Regions from separate parts of the Allobosea sp. GW821-FHT03A12 genome, predicted to be linked through region 3. Evidence: predicted binding sites of a transcription regulator. Region 3 holds the regulator's gene; each other region holds the start of a gene.

Region 1 (2,197 bases), on a different contig from region 3:
GGAAACGGGCGACCCGAAGGCCGCCCGTCGATCTAATGGCTGAGCCCCCGCGTTTGAAGGCTCAGGCTTCGCCCTCGTCGAGATCCTCGGCGGTCGGGTCGGCATTCTCCAGGATGCGCTCGGCGACCAGGCCGGAATTCTGGCGGATGGTCGTCTCGATCTTGGCGGCGACGTCGGGATTGGCCTTGAGGAAGCTCTTGGCGTTCTCGCGGCCCTGGCCGAGCCGCTGGCTGTCGAAGGAGAACCAGGCACCGGATTTCTCGACGATGCCGGCCTTGACGCCGAGATCGACCAATTCGCCGGCCTTCGAGATGCCCTCGCCGAACATGATGTCGAATTCGACCTGCTTGAAGGGCGGCGCGACCTTGTTCTTGACGACCTTGACGCGGACCTGGTTGCCGGTCGCCTCGTCGCGCTCCTTCAGCGTCGAGACGCGGCGGATGTCGAGGCGCACGGAGGCGTAGAACTTCAGCGCATTGCCGCCGGTGGTGGTCTCGGGGCTGCCGTACATCACGCCGATCTTCATGCGGATCTGGTTGATGAAGATCACCATGCAGTTCGAACGCGAGATCGAAGCGGTGAGCTTGCGCAGCGCCTGGCTCATCAGGCGGGCCTGCAGGCCGGGCTGGTTGTCGCCCATCTCGCCCTCGATCTCGGCACGGGGCGTCAGCGCCGCGACGGAGTCGACGACAAGCACGTCGATCGCGCCGGAGCGGACCAGCGTGTCGGTGATCTCCAGCGCCTGCTCGCCGGTGTCGGGCTGCGAGATCAAGAGGTCGTCGAGATTGACGCCGAGCTTGCGGGCATAGACCGGGTCGAGCGCGTGCTCGGCGTCGACGAAGGCGCAGACGCCGCCCTTCTTCTGCGCTTCGGCGATGGTATGGAGCGCGAGCGTGGTCTTGCCCGACGATTCAGGGCCGTAGATCTCGACGACCCGGCCGCGGGGCAGGCCACCGACGCCGAGCGCGATGTCGAGGCCGAGAGATCCGGTCGAAACCGTCTCGATCTCGATCGCCTGCTGGTTCTTGCCCAGGCGCATGATCGAGCCCTTGCCGAAAGCCCGTTCGATCTGCGAGAGCGCCGCATCGAGCGCCTTGGCCTTGTCCATCGAAGAGCCTTCCACGAGCCTGAGATTTGCCTGATTCACGACGTGCGCTCCTTATGGCAGGGGCGCGACCACATCTCAATCCGCGCCATGGAAACGACTATGGTCATGGTTTGTTCTCTCTCGCAAGTTCTTTTTCTGTTCTTGCTTCAGCGCGTGCCGGTTGTGCTCCAACGGGATGATCGCGAGCGGTTTGCAGGGTATAAGGCGTCATGCACAAGCCGCTGATCAAGCTCCTCCTGATCCCGCTCGACCTCGTCGTCGGGGTCGTCATCCTGCTCGACGAGATGCTGCGGCCGCTCTACCGGCCGCTGATCGCCTGGTTCGCCTCGCTCAGGCTGGTGGCGCGCTGCGAAGCGGCGATCGGGCGGTTGCCGCCCTATGGCGCGCTGGTGGCGCTGGCGATCCCCTTCGCCATCGTCGAGCCGCTGAAGCTGCTCGGCCTGCTGTTCCTGGCGCGCGGTGCATTCGCTGCCGGCATCGTCACGACGGCGATCGGCCATCTCGCCGGCTTCCTGCTGGTCGAGCGCGTCTACCATGCCGGCCGGGCGCAGCTCCTGACCATCCCCTGGTTCGCGCGGATCATGGGCTGGATCGATGCGATCCGTCAGGCGGTGATCGGGCGGATCAAGGCGAGCGCTGCCTGGCAACGGGCCGTTGTGCTGGTGCGGGCGGTACGGGAGCGCCTGCGCGGGCTCAGGGGCTGGCTCGCCAGCCTGCGCGCCTGACGCGGTCAATCCTCCGGATCGGCCTGCCAGGCAGCGGCGAGCCGCTCCAGTTCCAGCGTGTAGCAATACAGCGCGAACACGATCGCCAGGAGCACGCCCGAGCGCCAGAACAAAGTGAAGCCATCGGCGAGCTTGGTCAGTTCCGGCAGGTGCCGCAGGAAGTAGATGGAAGCGAGCGCGCCGCCGACGATCGCGCCGAGGCGGGCGGCGAAGGCGAGCGCATGCCCGAGAGGGAGGCTGCGGAAACCCTTCGGCACTGGCAGCAGATAAAGCCGCAGCCAGTAGCAGCACTGGCCGAGCAGCGCCGCGACGACGACCTGGATCAGGATGGCGGTCGGTAGTTCTTGCTGCTCGCCGATATGCT
Region 2 (2,197 bases), on a different contig from region 3:
GTCTCGCTGTTTCGCCGCTCCTATCAGGCGGCAAAACTGCGCCTCTCGGTCGACGGACAGGTGCGCCTCTCCGAGCTCGTCGCCGACGGCATCCTGCTCGCGACGCCCGCCGGCTCCACCGCCTACAACCTCTCAGCCAACGGCCCGATCCTGCCGCTGGATGCTCCGCTCCTGGCTCTGACCCCGCTCTCGCCTTTTCGCCCGCGGCGCTGGCGCGGCGCGCTCCTGCCCGACCATGCCAGGGTGACGATCGCCGTGCTGGAGGCCGAAAAGCGCCCGGTCAGCGCGGTTGCCGACCACACCCAGATCGACAATGTCATCTCGGTGCAGATCGCGATCGACCGCTCGCTCGATCTCGTGATGATGCACGATCCCGGCCACAGCCTGGACGAGCGCATCCTGCGCGAGCAGTTCGGCTATTGAGGTCGCTCCGTACAGAACCTCCACGTCATTCCGGGGCGCCGCGGAGCGGCGAGCCCGGAACCCAGAACCGATGTCCTATCCGGAAATGCAGATCGATCGCCGCGCCTCAGCCCGCAAGCGCATCGGTTCTGGGTTCCGGGCTCAGGCCTTCGGCCTGCCCCGGAATGACGGTCGTGTTTCGGCTGCTTGGCCGCCCAGTCGTCGATAGGAACACGAGCGTTCGAGCGCACGAACTTTGTCGGGGACAAGCCTTGAAAAGGACTTGAACAAAACAAGAACATCATTGATAGTGCCGGCATGGCCCGCTAGGGTCCGGCTCCGGTCATCCGGCCGGATTTGTGCTGAAGTGCGCAGGAAATGGAGCCTGTCATGGCTGGTAGCGTCAACAAGGTCATTCTGGTCGGCAATCTCGGGCGCGACCCCGAGGTGCGGCGCCTCGGCAGCGGCGAGCCGGTGGTCAATCTCAGGATCGCCACTTCGGAAACCTGGCGCGACAAGCAGTCGGGCGAGCGCAAGGAGCGCACCGAGTGGCACTCCGTGGTGATCTTCAACGAGAACCTCGCCAAGGTCGCCGAGCAGTACCTGAAGAAGGGCTCGAAGGTTTACATCGAGGGCCAGCTGCAGACCCGCAAGTGGCAGGACCAGCAGGGCGTCGAGAAGTACACGACCGAAATCGTGCTGCAGCGCTTCCGCGGCGAGCTCACCATCCTCGACAGCCGCGGCCAGGGCGGCGACGAGTTCGGTGGCGGCAGCAGCGGCGGCGGCTATGGCGACGAGGGTTCCTCGGGCGGCGGCTCCTTCGGCCGCTCGAGCCCGGTCGGTGGCGGCTCGCGCCAGCCGGCGATGGCGAGCGGCGGCGGCTCGCGCTCGTCGAGCCATCTCGACGACGACATCCCGTTCTAGAACGCGCTGCGCCCTAGCGGACGCACTGGCTTACCGGCGATTCTACCATCTCGGCCCTGCTCCCCTACCGGCAAGGGCTCCTTCCGGCGGTGCGCGTGTTCATCGACCATCTGGTCGCCGAGTTTCCCAAAGTGGTCCTGCCCTGACCATCGTCGTGCGTTGCCGCTCTTTCGCGGGACAGCGTCGCACGATGCTCAGGGGATACTCAGCCCATGAGCGTCGCGATCACGCGATCCCGCGTCATGGGGAGATCGTGGATTCTCACGCCCAGCGCCGCCGCGACCGCGTTGCCGATGGCCCCGGCCGTCGGACCCAACGAGACTTCGCCGACACCGCTCGAAGAATCCTCGCGGTTCGAGATGATCTCGACCTGAATGTCCGGAATGTCGGCGAAGCTCAGGATTGGATAGTCGCGCCAGCTTTCGGCGGTCAGGAGCGATCCCTCCGTTGGCACGGCTTCCTTCAAGGCCCAACTGGCCGCTTGGATCATGCCGCCCTCGACCTGCGCGACGATGCCGTCCGGGTTGATCGCCAGACCGGCATCGACCGCGCTCCACAGGCCGCGCAGCACGATCTGCTCCTCGACTTCGACGAGCGCGACGACGGCGCAGTAGGCGCCCGTGTTCTTGAACCGGGCAAAGCCGATGCCGCGGCCGCAGCCGTCGGGAGGCGGCTCGCCCCAGCTCGACAAGGCCGCGGCCCGCGCGATGACGGCACGGGCCCGCTCGTCCGAGAGATGGGCCAGGCGGAACGCGACCGGGTCGATGCCGGCCGCTTCCGCCAGCTGATCCATCATGCTTTCGACCGCGAAGACGTTGGCGAAGGCTCCGAGCGAGCGCAGCGCCGAAAGCCTGAACGGCATGTCCGGAAC
Region 3 (2,197 bases):
CGCTTCGTGCTGATGCAATGGCTGCATGCCGACGGCGATTCACGCTCGCCTGATGATGTGGTGCTCCGCAATGGCGCCGCCTGCGATGCGCGCGGCTGCGTCATTCGCCTGCCGGATGGTCGCAGCGTCGCCTATACGCGCGATCGTATTGCCCTGGTCGAGGACTGCCAGCGCGCCGATCTCGTGGTGACCTCGCTCTATTGGACGGCACCTTGCGCCGCCCGCCTGATCGATCGCAGCGCGCTCGTCCGTGACGGCGCGACCGCCTACCACGCAGCCCGCGGCGGCTGGCGCGCGTTTACGGCCGACGAGGTCACGCGTCTTCGTCCCTGGACCAGGGTGCGGCCGGAACCGAGGCCGGCGCCGGAGCCCGCAGTTGCTCCCGCGCCGAGCCCCACAGCTGCAGAGCCGGCACAGGATCTGGAGGCGCTTCAGTAGCGCCGCATCAGGTTGACGAGCCGGCCCTGGATCTTGACCCGGTCGGGACCGAGCACGCGTGTCTCATAAGCCGGGTTGGCAGCTTCGAGCGCGATCGAGGAGCCGCGCTTGCGCAGCCGCTTCAGCGTCGCTTCCTCGTCGTCGATCAGGGCGACGATGATGTCGCCGGTATTGGCGGTGTCCTGCTTGCGGATCACGACGGTGTCGCCGTCGAGGATGCCGGCCTCGATCATCGAATCGCCGCGGACCTCAAGCGCGTAATGCTCGCCGCCGCCAAGCATGTCGGCCGGCATCGAGACGCTGTGGCTGCGTTCCTGGATCGCCGAGATCGGGGTGCCGGCTGCGATGCGGCCCATGACCGGGATCGAGACGGTCGAGCGCCCGCTCTCCTCGGCAGCCGGCGGGCGCGGCTTCGTCAGATTGACAGTCGGTGCTGGGGGCGGCGGAGTCTGGCCAAGGCCGCCCTGGACGATGGAGGGGCTGAAGCGGCCGCGCTGTGCCTGCGGCCCGCCGATGCCGTCCGGCATCTTGATGACTTCGAGGGCACGGGCCCGGTTCGGGAGCCGGCGAATGAAGCCGCGCTCTTCGAGCGCCATGATCAGCCGGTGGATGCCGGATTTGGAGCGCAGGTCGAGCGCATCCTTCATCTCGTCGAAGGAGGGCGGCACGCCGGATTCGCGCAGGCGCTCATGGATGAAGCGAAGCAGTTCGAACTGTTTGCGTGTCAGCATGGTCGCGCCGCTCGCCTCTCGGGCTGGAATCGAAACAAAGCACGAACACCATAGCTGTTCGCCTTGTGTTCCGCAAGGCGCTTCCTCCCGCAAGGTGAATGGATCAGCGCAGCCGGATGACGCGGCAGGGATCGCCTGACTTGGCCGGCTTGGCGAAAGCCGGGCGGATCACCAGCGCTTCGGCCCGCGACAGGTTCGCCAGCATCGAGGAATCCTGCTTGGCGAAGGGCCTGACGCGACGCTCGCCGCCTGCCGTCTCGATCGTGGCGCGCAGATAGTCCTGGCGCTCGTCATTGGCCGGCAGGTCGGTGGCGAGGATGGCGGGCTCGCTGCGATCGCGCTCGGGGTCGGCGATGCCGAGCAGAGCCTCGACCAGTGGCATTGCGAAGAGATGGCCGCAGACGATCGAGGAGACCGGGTTGCCGGGCAGGCCGAGCGCGACCATCGCGCCGAGCCGGCCCATCATCATCGGCTTTCCCGGGCGCATCGCGATCTTCCAGAAGCCGAGCGCCATGCCTTGCGCCTTCAGCGCCGCCTGGACGAGATCGTGCTCTCCGACCGAGGCGCCGCCCAGCGTGACCAGGACATCGGCTCCAGCCTCGCGCGCCGCCTCGATCTTGGCGGCGAGATCGGGGTGGTTGTCGCGGGCGATGCCGAGGTCGAGCGCCGTGCCGCCGGCCTGCTCGATCATTGCGGCGAGGGCGAAGCTGTTGGAAGCGACGATCTGGTCGGGACCGACCGGCTCGCCGGGCAGGACGAGTTCGTCGCCGGTGGCGAGGATCGCGACCAGCGGCTTGCGGCGGACGGACAGGGTTGGATGCCCCGCAGCGGCGGCGAGGCCGAGCGCAGCGCTGTCGAGCCGGCGGCCGGCCTTCAGCAGGATCTCGCCGGTCTCGAAATCGAGCCCGGCCGGGCGGATAAACTGGCCTTTGTTCGCCGGCTTGGTGACGCGGATGACCGGGCCGCCGACGCCCTCGGCGTGTTCCTGAATCAGGATCGCGTCGGCGCCGTCGGGGATGGGCGCGCCG
Region 4 (2,197 bases), on a different contig from region 3:
TCATCGAGCAACGCAGCGGGGCAGCGGGCATTGGTCGTGCCGCCGGGAAGGCCGAGCGTGGCATAGCGCGCCGACTGGCGGGCGCGGGCCGCAGCGACGCGGGCAGCGACCTCTGCCGAGCCTTCGGGCGCCGCAGGTAGGATGAGATCAGCGGCCGTCAGGGCGGGAACGTCGATGGTGATGTCGATCCGGTCTAGCATCGGGCCGGAGATCCTGGCCTGATAGCCGGCCATGCAGCGCTCGTTCGGCTGGCGGCGGCAGGCATAGCCCGGCTCGGTCGCTTTGCCGCAGCGGCACGGATTCATCGCCGCAATCAGCTGGAACTTCGCGGGATAGACGGTGCGGTGGTTGGCGCGCGAGATCAGCACCTCGCCGGTTTCCATCGGCTGGCGCAAGGCATCGAGCGCCTGCGCCTGGAATTCCGGCAATTCGTCGAGGAAGAGCACACCGTGATGGGCGAGCGAGATCTCGCCGGGCCGAGCCTGCAGGCCGCCACCGACCAGCGCCGCCATCGAGGCCGAATGATGCGGGGCGCGGAAGGGACGGCGGTCGGTCAACTCGCCATCGGCAAGATGGCCGGCGACCGAGAGCACCATCGAGACCTCCAGCAGCTCGCGCGGATCGAGCGGCGGCAGGATCGAGGGCAGCCTGCTCGCCAGCATCGACTTGCCGGCGCCGGGCGGGCCGTTCATCAGCAGGTTGTGGCCGCCCGCGGCGGCGATCTCGAGCACGCGCTTGGCGCTCTCCTGACCCTTGATGTCGCGCAGATCCGGCAAGGGTCCGCTCTGGCGGGCGACGGCGGGCTCCGGCCGCGCCATCACCTGCGTGCCCTTGAAATGGTTGGCGAGCTGGATCAGCGAACGCGGCGCGAGGATATCGAGATCGCGCGCCGCCCAGGCCGCTTCCGGCCCGCTCGCCGCCGGGCAGATCAGACCCTGTCCCCTGCCATAGGCCGCGATCGCCGCCGGCAGCACGCCGGCGACCGGTGCGATCGAGCCGTCGAGGGCGAGCTCGCCGAGCACGGTATAGCCGGCAAGCGCATCGGCGGGGATCGCGCCGATCGCCGCCATGACGCCGAGCGCGATCGGCAGATCGTAATGGCTGCCTTCCTTCGGCAGGTCGGCCGGGGCGAGATTAACGGTGATGCGCTTGGCCGGCAGGGCCAGCCCCGAGGCGATCAGCGCGGCGCGGACCCGTTCCTTGCTCTCGCCGACCGCCTTGTCCGGCAGGCCGACAAGGATGAAGGCGACGCCGCCGGGCGTGACCTGGACCTGGACATCGACGGCGCGTGCCTCGATGCCTTCGAACGCCACCGTCGCGACTCGCGTCACCATCCAAGCCCACCCCAGCTCCGCGCAATGACGCTAGCGGAAGCGCGTCAGGGTTGCAAGAACATATCGGGAACTGATATTCCCTTCGCGACGGCCGCTTCGAGGGCAATCGTCTGTCGCAACAGGACCGGCGCCGGGGCGACAAGGCCAGTCAAGTTGCTCACCGCCGCGTGACGATCCCGATCACCGGCTTGGGTGCCGCACCGAGCCAGAGCAGCAGCAAGCCGAGCAGCAACCCGGCCGCGGCGGTCGGCACTTGGAGGGCGTTTACGAGGATCGGGTCCCAGAGCATGGGATGGAGATTGCGCTCGACGGCGGGCTGCAGCAGCCGGAAGCGTTCGCCGACCAGCGTCAGCAAGGTCTCCCCGAGCGGCGTGAAGCGCAGAACCGAATTGGCGATCGAGCGCGCGCCGTCGGTGAGCAGCGCGACGAAACCGCCGGCGACGAGGAGGTAGCCCAGCATCCTGACGAGAAACCGCAAGCCTTCCCCCATCCCCACCGCAGTTGGTGCCGCAAGTGCCCGACGACCTGCCGCGGGCGCATCTGCATGTCTCCCCTCGCCCGCGAGCATGCAACGATAAAGGACAATTGCGCGCAACCCTGTGCGGCCTGCGGCTTTAGGCCTTGAAAGTCGCGCGCATGGACGCCATAAGCAGCGCGCCGGACAGGTGGCCGAGTGGTTGAAGGCGCACGCCTGGAAAGTGTGTATACGGGAAACCGTATCGCGGGTTCGAATCCCGCCCTGTCCGCCATTTCGCTTGATGTAGCGCTTTGATTTTATTGACATATTAAGCGGGCAGACGAAGATTAGCCCCAACGATCACCCCAACGGATGAGCTTGGCACGCAGGCTCCGCTCAGATTAAC

The links. The regulator LexA, encoded in region 3, represses DNA repair genes until DNA is damaged. The targets are predictions, from matches to a motif close to TGTTCNNNNTGTGTTCNG.
Region 1: recA (recombinase RecA) is a predicted target of LexA. The motif match lies at 1,234-1,251, and genes of this name have one in related genera.
Region 2: AC3WLC_RS22260 (single-stranded DNA-binding protein) is a predicted target of LexA. The motif match lies at 686-703, and genes of this name have one in related genera.
Region 4: AC3WLC_RS10160 (YifB family Mg chelatase-like AAA ATPase) is a predicted target of LexA. The motif match lies at 1,389-1,406, and genes of this name have one in related genera.

What each region holds. Positions count from the first base shown of each region.
Region 1 is NZ_JBYSVZ010000011.1:93,243-95,439, reverse strand. Features, by position in the region: gene recA (recombinase RecA) at 62-1,147, opposite strand; gene AC3WLC_RS30455 (hypothetical protein) at 1,318-1,833, shown strand; gene AC3WLC_RS30450 (hypothetical protein) at 1,839-2,197, opposite strand, start outside.
Region 2 is NZ_JBYSVZ010000005.1:756,194-758,390, reverse strand. Features, by position in the region: gene AC3WLC_RS22265 (NAD kinase) at 1-423, shown strand, start outside; gene AC3WLC_RS22260 (single-stranded DNA-binding protein) at 793-1,326, shown strand; gene AC3WLC_RS22255 (xanthine dehydrogenase family protein molybdopterin-binding subunit) at 1,532-2,197, opposite strand, start outside.
Region 3 is NZ_JBYSVZ010000004.1:593,710-595,906, reverse strand. Features, by position in the region: gene AC3WLC_RS17115 (ComEC/Rec2 family competence protein) at 1-438, shown strand, start outside; gene lexA (transcriptional repressor LexA) at 432-1,169, opposite strand; gene AC3WLC_RS17105 (molybdopterin molybdotransferase MoeA) at 1,273-2,197, opposite strand, start outside.
Region 4 is NZ_JBYSVZ010000003.1:541,297-543,493, reverse strand. Features, by position in the region: gene AC3WLC_RS10160 (YifB family Mg chelatase-like AAA ATPase) at 1-1,334, opposite strand, end outside; gene AC3WLC_RS10155 (hypothetical protein) at 1,492-1,794, opposite strand; tRNA gene AC3WLC_RS10150 (tRNA-Ser) at 1,994-2,083, shown strand.